4 regions of the Siminovitchia fortis genome follow, and region 4 is predicted to be linked to each of the others. Evidence: riboswitches for the same ligand, from Rfam matches in the RefSeq annotation. Region 4 holds a riboswitch; each other region holds the start of a gene.
What was found. Region 4 has a riboswitch for S-adenosylmethionine ahead of FS666_RS03030 (aminotransferase class I/II-fold pyridoxal phosphate-dependent enzyme). Riboswitches for the same ligand answer to the same signal wherever they lie in the genome.
Positions count from the first base shown of each region.

Region 1: linked by a shared signal. The riboswitch ahead of FS666_RS08605 (YezD family protein) and the one ahead of FS666_RS03030 (aminotransferase class I/II-fold pyridoxal phosphate-dependent enzyme) in region 4 are both predicted to bind S-adenosylmethionine.
Region 2: linked by a shared signal. The riboswitch ahead of metK (methionine adenosyltransferase) and the one ahead of FS666_RS03030 (aminotransferase class I/II-fold pyridoxal phosphate-dependent enzyme) in region 4 are both predicted to bind S-adenosylmethionine.
Region 3: linked by a shared signal. The riboswitch ahead of FS666_RS05300 (MetQ/NlpA family ABC transporter substrate-binding protein) and the one ahead of FS666_RS03030 (aminotransferase class I/II-fold pyridoxal phosphate-dependent enzyme) in region 4 are both predicted to bind S-adenosylmethionine.

Region 1 covers NZ_VEKZ01000019.1:42,082-46,409, forward strand. Annotated here, with positions in the region: gene FS666_RS08595 (molybdopterin oxidoreductase family protein) at 1-1,421, opposite strand, end outside; gene FS666_RS08600 (DUF4870 domain-containing protein) at 1,690-2,076, shown strand; SAM riboswitch class I at 2,185-2,303, shown strand; gene FS666_RS08605 (YezD family protein) at 2,401-2,550, shown strand; gene msrA (peptide-methionine (S)-S-oxide reductase MsrA) at 2,730-3,269, shown strand; gene FS666_RS08615 (MetQ/NlpA family ABC transporter substrate-binding protein) at 3,287-4,117, shown strand; gene FS666_RS08620 (methionine ABC transporter ATP-binding protein) at 4,118-4,328, shown strand, end outside.
Region 2 covers NZ_VEKZ01000045.1:3,440-7,767, reverse strand. Annotated here, with positions in the region: gene asnB (asparagine synthase (glutamine-hydrolyzing)) at 1-863, opposite strand, end outside; gene metK (methionine adenosyltransferase) at 1,288-2,487, opposite strand; SAM riboswitch class I at 2,716-2,833, opposite strand; gene pckA (phosphoenolpyruvate carboxykinase (ATP)) at 3,057-4,328, shown strand, end outside.
Region 3 covers NZ_VEKZ01000010.1:7,676-12,003, forward strand. Annotated here, with positions in the region: gene FS666_RS05290 (ABC transporter permease) at 1-93, shown strand, start outside; gene FS666_RS05295 (ArgE/DapE family deacylase) at 663-1,937, opposite strand; SAM riboswitch class I at 2,181-2,298, shown strand; gene FS666_RS05300 (MetQ/NlpA family ABC transporter substrate-binding protein) at 2,502-3,341, shown strand; gene FS666_RS05305 (methionine ABC transporter ATP-binding protein) at 3,402-4,328, shown strand, end outside.
Region 4 covers NZ_VEKZ01000005.1:32,683-37,010, forward strand. Annotated here, with positions in the region: gene FS666_RS03025 (bifunctional homocysteine S-methyltransferase/methylenetetrahydrofolate reductase) at 1-580, opposite strand, end outside; gene FS666_RS03030 (aminotransferase class I/II-fold pyridoxal phosphate-dependent enzyme) at 564-1,724, opposite strand; SAM riboswitch class I at 2,091-2,200, opposite strand; gene gltC (glutamate biosynthesis transcriptional regulator GltC) at 2,407-3,309, opposite strand; gene gdhA (NADP-specific glutamate dehydrogenase) at 3,479-4,328, shown strand, end outside.

The sequences.
Region 1 (4,328 bases), on a different contig from region 4:
ATTGCCTCCGCAAGCAGCCTGAAAACATCGGAATTTGACTTGCTTTCCCCATAGGGAGGAATGACCGGCTCCTGCAAGTGGAGATATTGATGCCAATAAGATGTATAAAAATCAGTATTTTCATAGGATGAAGTTGCCGGCAATACAATATCCGCATATTTTGCGGTTTCTGTCAGAAACAGGTCGTGTACAACTGTAAAAAGATCTTCCCGTACCAGGCCTTTGCGAACTTTTCCGGCATTTGGAGCAACGACGGCAGGGTTGCTGCAATATACGAAGAGCGAACGGATCGGCTGCTCCGATTCGTGCAGGGCTTCAGCCAATTGAATCATATTGATGGTCCGAGCCTGTTTTTTTCGAAGTTCGGGCCGTTGCAGCGCCCTTGTATTAAAGGCCAAATATCCGCTGTTTGATTTGACGGCACCGCCGCCTTTTAGCGGCCATTGCCCTGTAAGGGCAGGGAGGCAGGAGATGGTCCGGACAATCATTCCGCCGTTGTCATGATGCTGCAGCCCGTTCCCAATCCGGATCATGGAAGGGGAAATTTCGCCATACATGCGTGCGAGTTTATAAATATCATCAACGGGTACTCCAGTAATTTCCGACACTGTTTTTGGGTCATAAGATTTCACATGATTTTCAAGTTCCTCATAACCGACTGTATATTCCTTTAAAAATTCACGGTCCACCAAGTTTTCTTCAAATAAAATATGCATAATTCCGAGTGCAAGAGCGCTGTCTGTTCCCGGAAGGATTGGAATGAACCAATCCGCCATGCGCCCGGTCTGATTTTTATGAACATCAATGACAACGAGCTTTGCTCCTGTTTTCCGAGCTTTTTGGGCAATCATTACCTGGTGCATGTTTGTGCTGGCTGCATTGATTCCCCAGAAAATGAAAAGCTTTGTTTCCGTCATATCCTCAGGGTCGGTACCAAAGCCGCCGCCCATTGTGTAGTTGTAACCGACGCTTCCTGCCGAAGAGCAGATCGTCTGCTCAAGCTGGCTGGCGCCGAGGCGGTTGAAGAAACGCCTGTCCATACCTTCTGATTGGATCCTGCCCATGTTCCCATAAAAGCTGTATGGAAGAATGGACTCTGCCCCTTCTGCGGAAATCAATTGTTTCCAGCGGCCTGCAATCGTTTCAATCGCTTCGTCCCAGCTGATTGGTTCGAATTTGCCTTCCCCTTTGGGGCCTACTCGTTTTAACGGTGTCTTCAAACGGCTTGAATCATACAGGCGTTCAGCCATATTCCGAACCTTGTTGCAAATGCTCCCTTTTGTCACAGGGTGATCCGGATCTCCGTCGATTTTTACAATTTTTCCGTCCTTTTTATGGACAAGCAGCCCGCACTGATCGGGACAGTCCAAAGAACATACGGAAGGGACCACACCGTCTTTTATATTGATCCATGACTCCATTTTCCAGCAACCCCTTGCAATAAAAATAATTTCATAGATTATAACATAATCAATCGTTCTCCGTCTTTGTTTATGGAAAATTATTGAGACAATTGCCCCTTTTTATGAAAGCTTTCTTTTTGATTCTTATTTCAATGGTTTTTGTCAGCCACCTGCCATTTTTCGCAAAGGGGGAAGCAATTAGAAATTTAAGTCTGACTTTTCTTAGTTTTCGATCGTCCGATTTGTTATACTCAAAGCAAATGAAGCTATGAAAGGAGGAAGGAATTTGGACGATAAACATGAAATCGAATCCAGTGGAAACGAAGTGCCGCCAAAATCATCCACTGGCCTGGATGAGAATATTGCAGGGCTGCTATGCTACCTCGGAACGTTTGTCACAGGCATCATTTTCTTTGTATTGGAAAAGAAAAGTCCTTTTGTAAAATTCCATGCAATGCAGTCAATTGTCCTTTTTGTCTCGCTGTGGATTCTTGGTTTGGGAGTCGGCTATGTTCCGTTTGTCGGCTGGCTATTGAAGTCGCTTATTTCTTTGACAACATTCATCTTGTGGATTGTGCTTATGATCAAAGCTTATCAGCGGGAACGGATAAAGCTTCCGGTTGTGGGGGATATTACGGAGAATCTGATAGGAAATTTTGACGATCATCCCTGATGGATGCATGACCAATGTCCTGATTTGAGAAATCACCAAAATACGGTTGACAATTCATTCCATTCCGAATAGAATAGATTTTACATTTACAAATTCATATTTTCATAACTCTTATGCAGAGAGGTGGAGGGACTGGCCCAGTGAAGCCTCGGCAACCATTGAATATTTTTTCATATTCAAACGGTGCCAATTCCAGCAGATTTTTTTACAAATCTGATATATAAGAGGCAAAGCTTGATTTATATTCTTAAAAAGCGGAGACCTCTTATTGTTAAGGGGTCTTTTTCTTGTATATCGGAACTACTTTCAAAGGAGATGAGGGGAATGGGTGTCAAGGAAAAAGTGGACAATGAGAAGCTGAAAGTGATTGTGGAAGCACTGAGCAATTTGCGTTTCGGTGAATTGCAGATTACAGTGCATGAAGGGAAGATCGTTCAGATCAATCGGATTGAAAAACAGCGGTTTCCGGCATGAGACATAAGAAAAGTCAACACGGTCCTTTAGCGCTGGATGCCATACGTCACTTAAAAAAATCTTATATACGGAAGCTGACCGGACAACCGGAGGCCTCTTGATTTCAACGCAACTTTGCTAGTTGGTTCAGGCATTTATGCGTTGATCAAGGGGCCTTTTTTATTGGAGGAGAAGTGAACATGTCAAAACTTGAATGTGCGACATTTGCGGGAGGCTGCTTCTGGTGCATGATCGAACCATTTGACTCACAGCCTGGAATTGAGCAAGTCATTTCCGGCTATACCGGCGGGACGATTGTGAACCCGACGTACGAAGAGGTTTGCACCGGAACAACCGGCCACGTGGAAGCAGTACAAATTTTGTTTGATTCCCGATTATTTCCATATGAAAAGTTATTAGATTTATATTGGCAGCAGATTGATCCTACAGATGCCGGAGGCCAATTCAGAAGCAGGGGACCTTCCTATCAAACTGCCATTTTTTATCATACGGAAAAACAAAGACACCTTGCGGAAGAGTCAAAAAGGAGGTTGGAAGCAAGCGGGAAATTCAATCGTCCGATTGTCACTAAGATTCTGCCCGCGGCTCCATTCTTCCCAGCGGAAGAGGAGCATCAGAATTATTACAAGAAAAATCCGGATGCTTATGCAGCCTTTAAAGAAGAATCGGGGAGAGCACCTTTCATCCGAAAATATTGGAAAGAAAAAACACATCGTTAAAAAGGGAGAATGAAGACATGAAGAAAACATTGCTATATATCACTTTAATTCTTAGCTTATTCGTTTTGGGGGCCTGCGGAGGCACTTCGTCGGCAAGTGGGGAAAAGAAAGAAATTACAATTGGTGCAACAGCGGGACCATACAGTGACCAGTTAAAAGAAGGGGTCATTCCCATCCTTGAAAAAGAGGGCTACAAAGTGAAAATCGTCGAGTTCAACGATTACATTCAACCAAACATTGCTCTAAACGAAGGCGAAATTGATGCCAACCTATTCCAAAATAGAAATTACCTGAAGCAGTTCAATAAAGACCACGATATGGACTTAGTGGCCCCATATGCAGTGCCAACTGCACCAATTGGTCTTTATTCTGAAAAGCATACATCCCTGGATGATATCAAAGAAGGTACGACAATTGCTACGCCGAATGATCCGACCAACCTGGCAAGATCGCTTAACATGCTTGAGGATTTTGGGCTGATTAAAATAAATGAAGATGCCGAGCCAACAACGGTCTCAGAGAAAGATATTATCGATAATAAGCTTAATTTAAAAATCAAACCGGTTGATCCGGCACAAACGCCGCGTTCATTGGGAGATACCGACTTTGCCTTCATTAACGGAAACTATGCACTGGCTTCGGGGTTGAAATTGGATGAAGCCGTAGAAATTGAAAAAACACCTGAGAGCTATTTAATTTATGTAACGTTGAGAAAAGAAGATGTAGATAAACCATTCGCAAAAGCCTTAGAAAAGGCCTATAGGTCCGACGAATTTTTGGACTACACGAACAAGAATGCTAAAGGGTATGTGAAACCTCCATATCAATTGGGGAAGGAGGGCAAATAAATGATCGACATTCAGCATGTCACAAAGCGGTACGAAGATGTGACAGCGGTGGATGATGTGAACTTCACCATCTGCCAAGGAGAGATTTTCGGCATTATCGGCTACAGCGGCGCAGGTAAAAGTACGTTGCTCCGATGCTTGAATTTGCTGGAAAGGCCGACAGAAGGGAAGATCCTCATTGATGGAAAAGATTTAACTTCTCTTTCGGACA
Region 2 (4,328 bases), on a different contig from region 4:
ACCGAGAATGTTTTAATGTTCGGATGGAACTGTTTAGCAATTGAAACGATGATGGAAGAATCGATTCCGCCGGAAAGGAATGAACCGACCGGCACATCACTGCGCATATGGATATTGACCGAGTCAAACAAAACATCCCTGATTTCCTTGATGAAATCTTCTTCGGGCTTATGCTGGACCGGCTTAAAGTTTGCTCTCCAGTAGCGGTTAATGTTCATGGATTCGCCCGGTTTTTTCGTAAAATAATGGCCGGGCTCAAGCTTCTTAATATGGCGGGTCATCGTTTCCGGCTCCGGAACAAACTGATAGGTCATATATTGCTGAAGAGCTTCGGTATTCAGTTCTTTTTTATCCATGGCAAGCAGGATGCTTTTCTTTTCTGATGCAAAAAACGAACGGTCTTCTTCCTCTATATAAAAGAAAGGCTTGATTCCAAACGGATCCCTTGCTCCGAACAATTCCTGTTCTTCCTTATCCCAAATCAAAAAGGCAAACATGCCGCGTAGTTTTTCCACGGCTTTTTCTTTTAAATCACTGAACAAAGCGATAATGACTTCAGTATCTGAGTCTGTTTCAAATGTGTATCCTTTTTTTGCCAGCTCTTCACGAAGCTCGACAAAGTTATATACTTCTCCATTAAAAATAATCCAATAGCGCTCGTTTTCATAAGAAAGCGGCTGGCTTCCGCTCTCAATATCGATGATGCTCAGCCTGCGGAAGCCGAACTGGACATATTCATCCTGAAAATATCCTTCATCATCAGGTCCGCGGTGAGTGATAATATTGTTCATTTGCTGAAACTTTTGGTCAGTCTTTGCTTCTTCTCTTGCATGATGATGCATGCACCCGATAAAACCGCACATGTAAGTGTCACCTACTTAATAAGATTCAAGCGTTGTGAGTATAATCTGCACACCTTTTTTATATTATCATTATTTGCCTCACTTTGGCAGTTTTATTGCGATAAATTTAGAAAAACGTAAGCGAACTCTGATTAGAAAAGTGGAAGATGTCTGATTAGCGGATTTTCGGAAGGCATTCCGGGTCTATGACTACCGAACATGCGGTCAAACCCGATACTCGGGAGGTATTGCGGGTCTATGCCTACCGAACATGCGATCAAACCTGATACTCGGAAGGCATTCCGGGGCTATGACTACCGAACATGCGATCAAACCTGATACTCGGGAGGCATTGCAGGTCTTTACTGCAAAAATAGGGGTACCCAAGAATTGCAAGCCTTCCATTCAAAAAGCGAAGATGCCGATCGCACCTTCGCCTTTTTCTTTAAATTGATGTAGAGCGGATCAGCGCCTCCGCTTTGTCCGTTCTTTCCCATGGCAGATCAATATCCGTACGGCCAAAATGGCCATATGCCGCTGTCTGGCGGTAAATCGGCCTGCGCAGATCGAGCATGAGGATGATGCCGGCCGGACGAAGGTCGAAGTTTTCCCTGATGGCCTTCACAAGCTTTTCTTCCGAAACTTTTCCTGTACCAAAAGTGTCGACCGAAATGGAAACAGGCTGCGCAACACCGATCGCATAGGCAAGCTGCACTTCGCATTTATCGGCAAGTCCTGCTGCTACAATGTTTTTGGCAACGTAGCGAGCAGCATAGGCAGCAGAGCGGTCAACTTTAGTGGGGTCCTTTCCTGAGAAAGCTCCTCCGCCATGGCGGGCATATCCGCCATACGTATCAACAATAATTTTTCTTCCTGTCAGCCCCGCATCACTTTGCGGGCCGCCGATTACAAAGCGTCCGGTCGGATTAATGAAGTATTTCGTTTCATCATCAAGCAGTTCCGCAGGCACGACAGGTTTGATGACATGTTCCTTAATATCCGCTTTGATCTGCTCAAGTTCGACTTCAGGGTGATGCTGAGTGGACAAAACGATCGTATCAATTCGCACCGGTTGGTTATTTTCGTCATATTCAATAGTGACTTGGGTTTTTCCATCAGGCCTTAAATAAGAAAGAATGGATTCTTTCCGCACATGGGCCAGCCTTCTTGAAAGTTTATGAGAAAGTGAAATAGGCAGCGGCATAAGCTCCTCGGTCTCATTGCACGCAAAACCGAACATGAGGCCCTGGTCCCCTGCACCGATCGCCTCGATTTCCTCTTCGCTCATATTCCCCTCTCTTGCTTCAAGAGCCGTGTTCACTCCTGCTGCTATATCAGGAGACTGCTCGTCGATGGATGTGATGACCGCACACGTTTCAGCATCAAATCCATATTTCGCACGTGTATAACCGATTTCTTTAATTGTGTCACGGACAATCTTCGGAATATCCACGTAAGTCGTCGTCGTAATTTCTCCGGCAACGAGCACCAGCCCTGTAGTCACGGATGTTTCACAGGCAACCCGGGCATTGGGATCTTCTTTAAGAATCGCATCCAATATCGCATCAGATATTTGATCACAAATCTTATCCGGATGTCCTTCTGTAACAGACTCTGAGGTAAATAAATGCCGAATTTTAGACATCAAAGCTCCTCCTTTTGGTGCGTGTTCAAAAAGCTGCCAAACAAGCCAACAAAGAGATTCGCCGCTCATCATTTGGATTTTTTGAACAACCTCTTTTACAGTGATAAAATAATTTTATACATTCAACGGTACTCTGTCCTTTTTATAGAAGCACATTTGATTAAAATAAAAAACCTTTCCTGACATGAAGTTGAGGAAAGGTTTAGTTGATGTGTTCCGAGCCTTTCACTCTTATCGCCCAAGGCTTTTCGCCTTGCTACAGGTAAGCACCTTTCCGTCTGCAAAGCAGGACGGCAGGTTGCCGGGCTTCAAAGGACCTGTTTCCTCCGCCATCTCAGGATAAGAGTATCCGTTCAACTCAAAATCATAACTTACATCATAAATCAATGTCAACCGGGAAAGTTAAGAAATAGGCTTATTTTTACCATTCCCTTCAAAAATAAAATCCATTTAGTCAAATCCTGTTCAAGAAATAATGCAAAATTAGTATAGACTAATCAATTAAATGTGTTATACTATTTCTCAAGTAAACGTAAAGTTAAATATTTAAACAAAGGAAGGGTAAACATATGAGTTCAGTAGGCATCAAAAGCGAATTAGCGCAATTATTGAACGGACAGAACGTTCATACGCAGTTATCAGTACCACAGCTTGTCGAGAAGGTCCTGAGCCGTAAAGAAGGGGTTCTGACAACTTCTGGTGCCGTTCGTGCCGAAACTGGTAAATATACAGGCCGCTCCCCTGAAGACAAATTCATCGTTGATGAACCGTCTGTCACAGACAAGATCGATTGGGGTTCTGTGAACCAGCCGATTTCATCTGAGGTATTTGAAAAACTGTATTCAAAAGTTGTTTCCTACTTACAGGAAAGGGAAGAAATCTTCGTATTTAAAGGATTTGCAGGTGCTGATGAAAAATACCGCCTGCCGATTCAGGTCATCAACGAATATGCCTGGCACAACTTGTTTGCCCACCAATTGTTCATCCGCCCTACCGGCGAAGAATTGGCTGACCATGAATCGAAATTCACTGTCATCTCTGCACCCGGGTTTAAAGCAGATCCTGCAGTTGACGGTACAAAATCAGAAACATTCATCATCGTCTCATTCGAGCGCCGTATCGTATTGATCGGCGGTACAGAATATGCAGGCGAAATGAAAAAATCCATTTTCTCCGTCATGAACTACGAACTTCCGGAGGCGGATATTTTATCCATGCACTGCTCCGCGAACGTTGGCGCTGAAGGCGATGTCGCCCTCTTCTTCGGACTGTCCGGAACAGGTAAAACAACCCTTTCAGCCGATCCGAACCGCCGCTTGATCGGCGATGACGAGCACGGCTGGTCTCCAAACGGCGTTTTTAACGTCGAAGGCGGATGCTATGCAAAAACAGCAGGATTATCTTACGAAAAAGAACCGCAAATCTATAATGCCATCACATTCGGCTCTGTTTTGGAAAATGTCATTGTCGATCCGGAATCACGCGAGCCTCTTTATGATGACACATCACTGACTGAAAATACAAGGGCTGCATACCCAATCCAAGCCATCGACAATATCGTGGAACCAAGCATTGCGGGACATCCATCTGTCATCGTATTCTTGACAGCTGACGCATTCGGAGTATTGCCTCCAATCAGCAAGCTGACAAAAGAGCAGGCAATGTACCACTTCCTTAGCGGTTTCACATCCAAGCTTGCCGGAACAGAGCGCGGAGTCACTTCACCTGAAGCAACATTCTCCACATGCTTCGGTGCACCGTTCCTGCCTCTTCCTGCAGCACGTTATGCAGAAATGCTCGGTAAGAAAATCGATGAGCACGGCGTTCAAGTTTTCCTCGTC
Region 3 (4,328 bases), on a different contig from region 4:
GATATTCTATTAAACTTGGTGATTATCGTTATTTGGACCATTGTCATTTCCGCTCTGACCGTTGTGGTCTTTCGCAAGCGGATGGTGGATTAAAAATCAGAGGAGGCATTCAAGATGAAACAAGCATTAAAGCTTGTGATCGCAATGGCATTCGGAGCAGCCGTGGTTTTCGCCTTTAAAACTTTTCTTTAAATCAGTACCTAGGTGAGCTTCTTTAAAGGCCTCCTGTTGAAAGGAATCAACGGTAAGGAATGTGTAGCATTCCTTACCAAAGATCGCGCTATCCCTCCTATTTGGGCAGGTATGTGCGGCTTTCCTTACCGAAGATGCCGCCATCCCTCCTAATCGGGCAAGTATACACGGGATCCCTTACCGTAGATGCCGCTATCCCTTCTAATTGGGCAAGTATACACGGGATTCCTTACCGAAGATGCCGCCATCCCTCCTATTTGGGCAGGTATGCGCGGCATTCCTTACCGAAGATGCTGCAATCCTCGAACTTGGGCAAGAATCTTTATATTTTAAGCAAAGCAATACTCTCAGCGAAAATCTAATTCAATAAACCCCTGGCCACAATGTGAATTGCCCCCTTTAAGTTGTCCTTTTCACCTGACTACCAAAAGGGGAGCATAACACAAAAAATCAGAGGTTTTCCGTATTAATCATTCTTCTTCAATTCCGCACCAGTCAATAATGTGTGCAGCAAACACCTTCGCTGTCTCAATAACACTGTCGATTTCAACATATTCGTCCGGTCCGTGCATGTTCGAGCACCTTGGTCCAAACACAAGTCCAGGCTTGCCATAGTATTGGGTAAACCGTGCATCATTCCCGGCAGCACGTCCGGCAATTTCCACTTCTTTGCCCAATACGTCTTCCGCCGTCTTTTTAAAAGCTTGGACATACGGATCTTCAGGGGCCTGATTCCACGCCTCGGTTGTCCAGCCGTACCATTCCACTTCAGGCGGATTCTCTTCGAGCCATTCGTCGCCTTTTGCGGCTCCCTGAACCGTCTTTTCAATCAGTTCCTTGATTTCGGCGCGTGTCTCAGATGGGATGAAACCGATTCGGCATTCAAGTACTGCTTCACCTGGAACATTGGATGCCCAGTCTCCCCCTTTTAACGTACCAAGATTCATATGGACAGATTGGCCGGAACCTTTATGGAACAGCTCAAAATAAACCTCCTTAGCCCTCTTTTCAGCGAGCTCTTCAAGTGCATTGTAAACCTTGTACATTTTACTGATCGCATTCACGCCCAAATGCGCCATGCCCGCATGAGCTGTTTTGCCCAGCACCCTTACTCGGAAATACATGACCCCGGCATGAGCAACAGTCAATCTCAAAGCATGGGGCTCTGTCGCAATAAAACCGTCGGTTGTATATCCGGCTTCCAAACAGGAGAGTGTACCGCCTGCCCCCCCTGCTTCCTCTTCGATCACGCTTTGAAGCAGGACTTTGCCTTTCGGCTTGATTCCCAGGTCCAACAGCGCTTTCAAAGCGAACCAATTGGCCATAAGCCCGGCTTTCATATCTCCCGAGCCGCGCCCGTACAATTTATTGCCTACAATCTCGCCGCCCCATGGATCTTTTGTCCAATTTTCAACCGGTTCCGGTGAAACAACATCCATATGTCCATTTAACGTTAATGAAGGCGCATCGTCATTGCCTTCCCAAATGCCGATAATGTTCTTTCTGCCTTCAAACGGCAAATCAGAGCTGCTAAAAGCAGGATGGTTTTGGATCTTTTCATACTCAGGATGAACCTCGGCCACTTTCAATCCGATTTCTTCATACTTTTTCCTCATATATTCCGCCATAGCATTTTCGTCGCCGATCACGCTCGGAATTTGGACCGCCTTCACAATGGCTTCCACAAGTTCATCTTTATTTTCTTCAATATAGTCTTGGACCTTCTTCTTCGCATCAGTTGACACTTTGCTGCTCCTCCCTGCATTAAAGTATATATAATAAAAATAAAAAAACATATATTCATACATATTATAAATCATAATACAAAAAATAGTTAGTATTTTTCTTGTTTTTCCGGTATGGAAGAAAGGTCTATGAAAAAATTTCAAGGGGCCTTTGATCATAGATAGATCTGAAAAATGAACAGACAGTATTGACATTTCTTTTAGATAGGTATATTATCATTCTTAACAATTTCATTTGGAAATCTCTTATTGAGAGCGGTGGAGGGACTGGCCCTGTGAAACCCGGCAACCATTCTTGTTTTACCAAAACAGGAACAGGTGCTAAATCCTGCAAAATACTTTGTATTTTGAAAAATAAGAGAGTGCGTGATACTTTCGTGTATTTCCATGCCTCTCTGTGCGAGAGGCATTTTTTGATGCACAAGGGATTTCCATAAGGAATCTTGAAGGGAGGAACACGGAGGTACGATAAATAGAAATTGTATTGGCAATAAAAATAGGAAGATGATTAATAGCAGTAAACTCGACTAAAAAGATAAATATACATTGAAATGGGGAAGCAGCATGAAAAAGTGGGTATTATCCAGTTTAATTATTTTAATAATCGCCGCTCTTGCAGCATGCGGCGGTGGCAATAAAGAAGCAGCCGGCAGTAAAGGCGAAAAAGCGGAAGGCCTTCTTGACGACGGCAAACTGACGGTTGGTGTAACAGCCGGCCCGCACGAACAAGTTTTGGAAAAAGTAAAAGAGCTTGCAGCCAAGCAAGATTTGGATATCGAAGTCAAAGTGTTCACGGATTACATTATGCCGAATATCGCTTTAGATGAAAAAGAGTTGGATCTCAACTTATTCCAAACGATTCCTTATTTGGAGCAGTTTAATAAAGACCGGGACATGGATCTTGTCGAAGTAGGTAAAGCACTCACTTTTCCAATGGGGATTTACTCATCCAAAGTGAAAGACGTTAAAGATCTGCCAAAAGGGGCGAAGATTGGACTTCCTAACGATCCTACAAATGGAGGACGTGCCCTTGTTTTGTTTGAAAGTGCCGGATTAATTAAATTGAAAGAAGGCTCAGGGACTGCCCCGACTGTCAAGGATGTTGAAGAAAACGAAAACGATTATGAGTTAGTAGAATTGGAAGCCTCCCAGCTTCCCCGTCAATTGGAGGAGCTTGATGCAGCTGCCATCAATACGAACTTTGCGATTGAGCATGGACTTAAGCCTGCCAAAGATTCCATCTTTATTGAATCAAGCGACTCTCCATGGGTGAATGTTGCAGCGGCCAGGCCTGAATCAAAAGATGACGAAGCGATTCAAAAGTTTTGGGATGTTTACCGTTCTGATGAAGTGAAACAATATATTGATGAAACATTCGAAGGATCAGTCATTCCCTCTTGGTAAGAAAACTGAACCAGGCAGCCGTCACGGATTTTTGAAAATAAACATGAAGGAGCAATACACATGATAGAACTCGCGGGAATCTCTAAGACATTTCAAGGTAAACAAGGTCCGATTCACGCATTGAACAATGTATCGCTTTCTGTTAAAAAAGGTGAAATATATGGAGTCATCGGATACAGCGGCGCTGGAAAAAGTACATTGATCCGCTGCGTCAATTTATTGGAAAAACCTGACGCAGGTTCCGTAGTTGTAAAAGGGACAGATTTAACAAAACTGTCTACCAAAAAGCTTCGCGAAGCCCGCACCAACATCGGAATGATTTTTCAGGGATTTAACCTTTTAAAGACGGCCACTGTTTATGAAAATATTTCCATTCCACTGAAACTTTCCGGATTTAGCAAAAAAGAAGTGGAAGAAAGAGTCGTGAAGTACCTAAAAATAGTCGGCCTTGATGAAAAATATCATGCCTATCCTTCCGAACTTTCCGGCGGGCAAAAGCAGCGGGTGGCTATCGCCCGCGCGCTTGCTTTTGAACCCGAAATCCTTTTAAGCGACGAAGCGACCAGCGCTTTGGACCCGGATACGACGGAAGCCATTCTCGACCTGCTTTTGAAAATCAATAAAGATCTCGGTATTACCATTTTGCTCATCACACACGAAATGAACGTCATTCAGCGCATCTGTGACCGCGTAGCTGTAATGGAAAATGGTGAAGTCATTGAAGAAGGAGCAACAAAAGACATTTTCACCTCACCGTCGCACCAAACTACGAAGCGATTTGTAAGCAGCCTGTTTACTCATAAAATACCGGATGATCTTCTGGAAAAACTCAACCAGACCGGGCAGGTGTTCACCCTTTCCTTCTTCGGGGATTCAAGCGGCGAACCTGCTTTGGCGACTGTGACAAAGAAATTTGATATTTATCCGAATATCTTGTCAGGAAGCATTACCCATTTAAAGGATGAAACTTTCGGACAGCTGGTCGTC
Region 4 (4,328 bases):
CTCCCAAATCCTCAAGGCGGGCAAAAGCTTCTGACAGCAGCACCCCATTTTCCAAAACGCCGGGTTCATGCATCGAAACATTGGTGATAATCGGCAGGTCCGTCACTTCACGGGCAATTTTCAAAACGGTGGTCAATTCATCCAGGTCATAATAGGTCTCGAGCAGCAGGCCATCCACGCCTTCAAGAAGCAGACAATAAAGCTGTTCCCTGAAGCTTCTCTTAATCTCTTCTTCCAATTCATTATGGAACCTCGCCCCGTGGATTCCGCCGATCGATCCGACAACATAGGTTTCTTTGCCAGCTGCTTTCCTGGCGATTCTTACAGCTGCGCTGTTAATCTCTTTCACCCGTTCTTCCAATCCATATCTTGAAAGCTTGATATAATTGGCGCCGTAGGTGTTTGTTTGGATAAGATCCGCCCCGGCCTTGATATATTCTTTGTGGGTATATATAACTTCATTGGGATGTGTCAGATTCAACTCCTCAAAGCAGCGGTCCACTCCGTATGAATAAAGCAGCGTTCCTGTGGCCCCGTCGCCAATTAAGATCCGCCCTTTCAAACTATCTAACAGGCTCAGCTTCAGCACCTCCCTGCCCTTTTATTCCCGGTGCCGGCTCCTTCAATTGATTGAAGGCCTGTGCCAAATCCTCAATCAGATCATCCGCATGCTCGATGCCTACGGATACGCGCAGAAGGCGATTGCTGAGTCCATAGCTTGTTCTTGTTTCTTCTGGTACATCGGCATGAGTTTGGGTGGCCGGGTATGTGATTAAGCTTTCAACCCCTCCCAGACTCTCCGCAAAGGTGAATAGCTTTAAAGCTTTCAGAAATGGCGCAACCCATGCTTCCCTTGCGATTTCAAAGCTGACCATGCCGCCTTTTCGCGGATAATACACCTGATCCACCAGTGGGTGCCCGGACAGAAATGAATAAATTTCCTTCGCATTCTTCTCATGCCGCTCCATGCGCAAAGCCAATGTTTTCATACCTCTGATTAAGAGCCAACAATCAAATGGCGGCAAAACTGCTCCGCAGGAATTATGGAAATCAAACAGCCGGTCGCTCTGCTCCGGGTTAGCTGATACTACTAATCCGGCGAGCAGATCATTATGTCCGCCCAAATATTTGGTCGCGCTGTGTATGACTACATCGGCCCCCAATTCGATGGGCCTTTGAAGGAGAGGCGTATAAAACGTATTATCCACGATGAGCAACAATCCGTATTTTTTAGCCGTCTCCGCAGCAAGTTTCAAATCTGTTTCAGTCATCAATGGATTGGTGGGCGTTTCAATGAACAGGCCTTTTGTGTTTTTCCGAATCAGCCCTTCCACCTCATTTTCTTCCGGATCCCAATACGAAAATTCCAATTGATACTGCTGGGAAAGCCATTCAAACAACCGGTAAGACCCACCGTACAAATCCCTTGAAGCGACAATATGGTCTCCTGATTTAAATAAGGAAAATGCCAATTGCACCGCACTCATTCCGGAACTGCAGGCAAAACCCCGATCGCCCTTTTCCAATTTGGCGATGGCGTTTTCCAATACCTCACGCGTCGGGTTACTTGTGCGGATGTAATCGTAGCCCTTCAACAATCCAATCTCATGATGCCGGTAGGGCGCTGATAAATAGATTGGCGTACTAATCGCACCATTCGGTTCATCTCTGTCATTCCCGACTTGGGCAAGCAGTGTTTCTTTCTTTAATGGTACAGACGACATTTTCATTCTCCTTCCTTTCATGATTGGAAGGCCTTTTTACAAGTACGTGTTCAAAAAGTGCCAAATTAGAAGGTCGACTAAGTGCGCCACATCGTGTGGCAACGTCGACACTAGCACGTCGTGTGCGTCGCAAGAATATCGAGGCGGCGTAGTTTCGACGGACAGGACGTCCTAGTGCAGGCGAAGCGACAGGATGTCGCCGCTTGAGCCTGCCGAGCAGCGGAACGTATGCATTATATACGTGAGCAGTGGAGAAACAAGCCAACGAAGAGATTCGACGCTTATCATTTGGTGCTTTTTGAACATCCTCTACAAACAAAAAGGGCCTTCCCACAAGAAGAAGACCCAATAAAATCACTAGGTTTCTTCTCATCTTTCAAGTCGCAAGCAACTTGTTGGATTTAGCACCTTTCCGTTTTGACACGGTGGTTGCTGAGGCGTCACAGGGCCAATCCCTCAACCTCTCTGGATAAGAAAAAAAACTGTATATACAATTTTGTTTTAGCAACTCTTCAAAGCAAAATAAAACCGGAGATACAATCCTTTTTACAAAAAGGCTGTATCTCCGGTTGACCGGTCAATACTCATATTCCTGCTCTGTTAAGTTAAATAGGATTATACATACTTATCAAAATCCTGTCAACAATTAAAAGAGAAACGTTTCAATATTTCATTCAAATCTCTACTGAAAGCCGCTCAATGTACGGAAGAAGTCTTTCAGGAATTTATGAAAAAGGAGCTCCGTCGGCATCAGCTTCCGATTGTTCGGAATGATCATTCCTACCGTCCGGGTAACATTCTGTTCGGCAAGCGGGATCTTGACTGTTGTACGTGGAAGGCTGTCCACAAGAGTAATTTCCGGGAGTAAAGTGACCCCAAGACCTGCAGCGACCAGTCCTTTGATGGCATCAATGTCTTTTCCTTCAAAAGAGACTTGCGGCTCAAAACCGTATTGCCGGCAGGCATTTTCAACGATATTTTGCAGTATATATCCTTTAGGGGATAAAATGAACGGATCATTTCGGAGTTCATCCAACTGCAGGGACTTTCTTGAAGCAAGCGGATGTTTTGCGTAAAGCAGGGCTACGAGGTTTTCCACAAATAAAATTTCACTTGTCACCCTTGCATCATTTTTAGGGACCGGCCCAAGCAAAGCCAAATCAATATCTCCTATTACGACCTGTTCCACCAAATGGCGGTATGAGTCTTGGTGAAGCTGGATATTGACAAAGGGATGGCCTTTTCGAAAAGCGGAGATGACGGTTGGAAGCAACGATGCCGCCAGGCTGCTGGGAAATCCGATTCGGACTGTCCCGCGTTCGGGGTCCAGCTGTTCCTCGATTTCTCTTTTTGCTTCATGAATCAAATCCATGGCGGTCTCCATCTTTTCCAAAAACATTTTTCCAACGTGAGTCAGGCGGATGTTCCGCCCTTCCCGAATAAACAGGTCGACCCCCAACTCCGCTTCCAGGTTGACGATTTGCCGGCTGACAGCAGACTGGGCAACGTGCAAGGCTTCTGCTGCTTCTGTCATATGCTCTCTATGGGCCACTTCGATAAAATACTGGATTTGTCTTAATTCCATCAGCGAATTCCCCCTTTTTCATCGATTGATATCAAAAAGGCATCAAATTTATCTCAAATCCATATTGTATAGATTAATTGTAAAGGATAGAATGAATTGTACCAAGTTTCAGGACGTGGAAATTTTTTGAAAATCAAATACAGGTGAATGGGAGTGATAATAAATGGCAATGATTATGGAAATGGAAGCTCATAAATTGCAAACAGCCAAAAAATATATTAAAAGTGTGTATGATACAGTAAAAGAACGCAATGCGAACGAACCTGAATTCCTCCAGGCTGTCCAAGAAATTTTCCACTCTCTTCTTCCCGTATTAGTGAAAAATCCAAAGTATATGGAAAACGGAATATTAGAAAGAATCGTAGAACCGGAACGCATGATTTCCTTCCGGGTACCTTGGGTGGACGATAAAGGGAAAGTGAGAGTTAACCGCGGATTCCGCGTTCAATTCAATGGTACTCTTGGACCTTACAAAGGCGGACTCAGATTTCATCCTTCCGTTAATGCGAGCATCATCAAGTTCTTGGGATTTGAACAAGTTTTTAAGAACGCTTTGACGAACCAGGCGATTGGCGGCGGCAAAGGCGGATCGGATTTTGACCCAAAAGGAAAATCAGATGCGGAAATCATGAGATTTACACAAAGCTTCATGACCGAATTAAGCAAATATATCGGCTCCGGCATTGACGTTCCTGCAGGTGATATCGGGGTAGGAGCTAGGGAAATCGGTTATCTTTTCGGTCAATACAGAAGAATTGCCGGGCATTACGATGCAGGGGTTCTTACCGGAAAAGGCATCGGTTATGGCGGAAGCCTCGGCAGAACTGAAGCAACAGGATATGGACTCGTTTATTTTGTCGATGAAATGTTAAAAGACAAGGGCATGAGCTTTGAAGGCCAAACGGTCATCGTATCCGGATCCGGAAATGTATCCATCTATGCGATTGAAAAAGCACAGGAGTATGGGGCTAAGGTCGTTGCCTGCAGTGACTCCAACGGATACATCTATGATGAAAAAG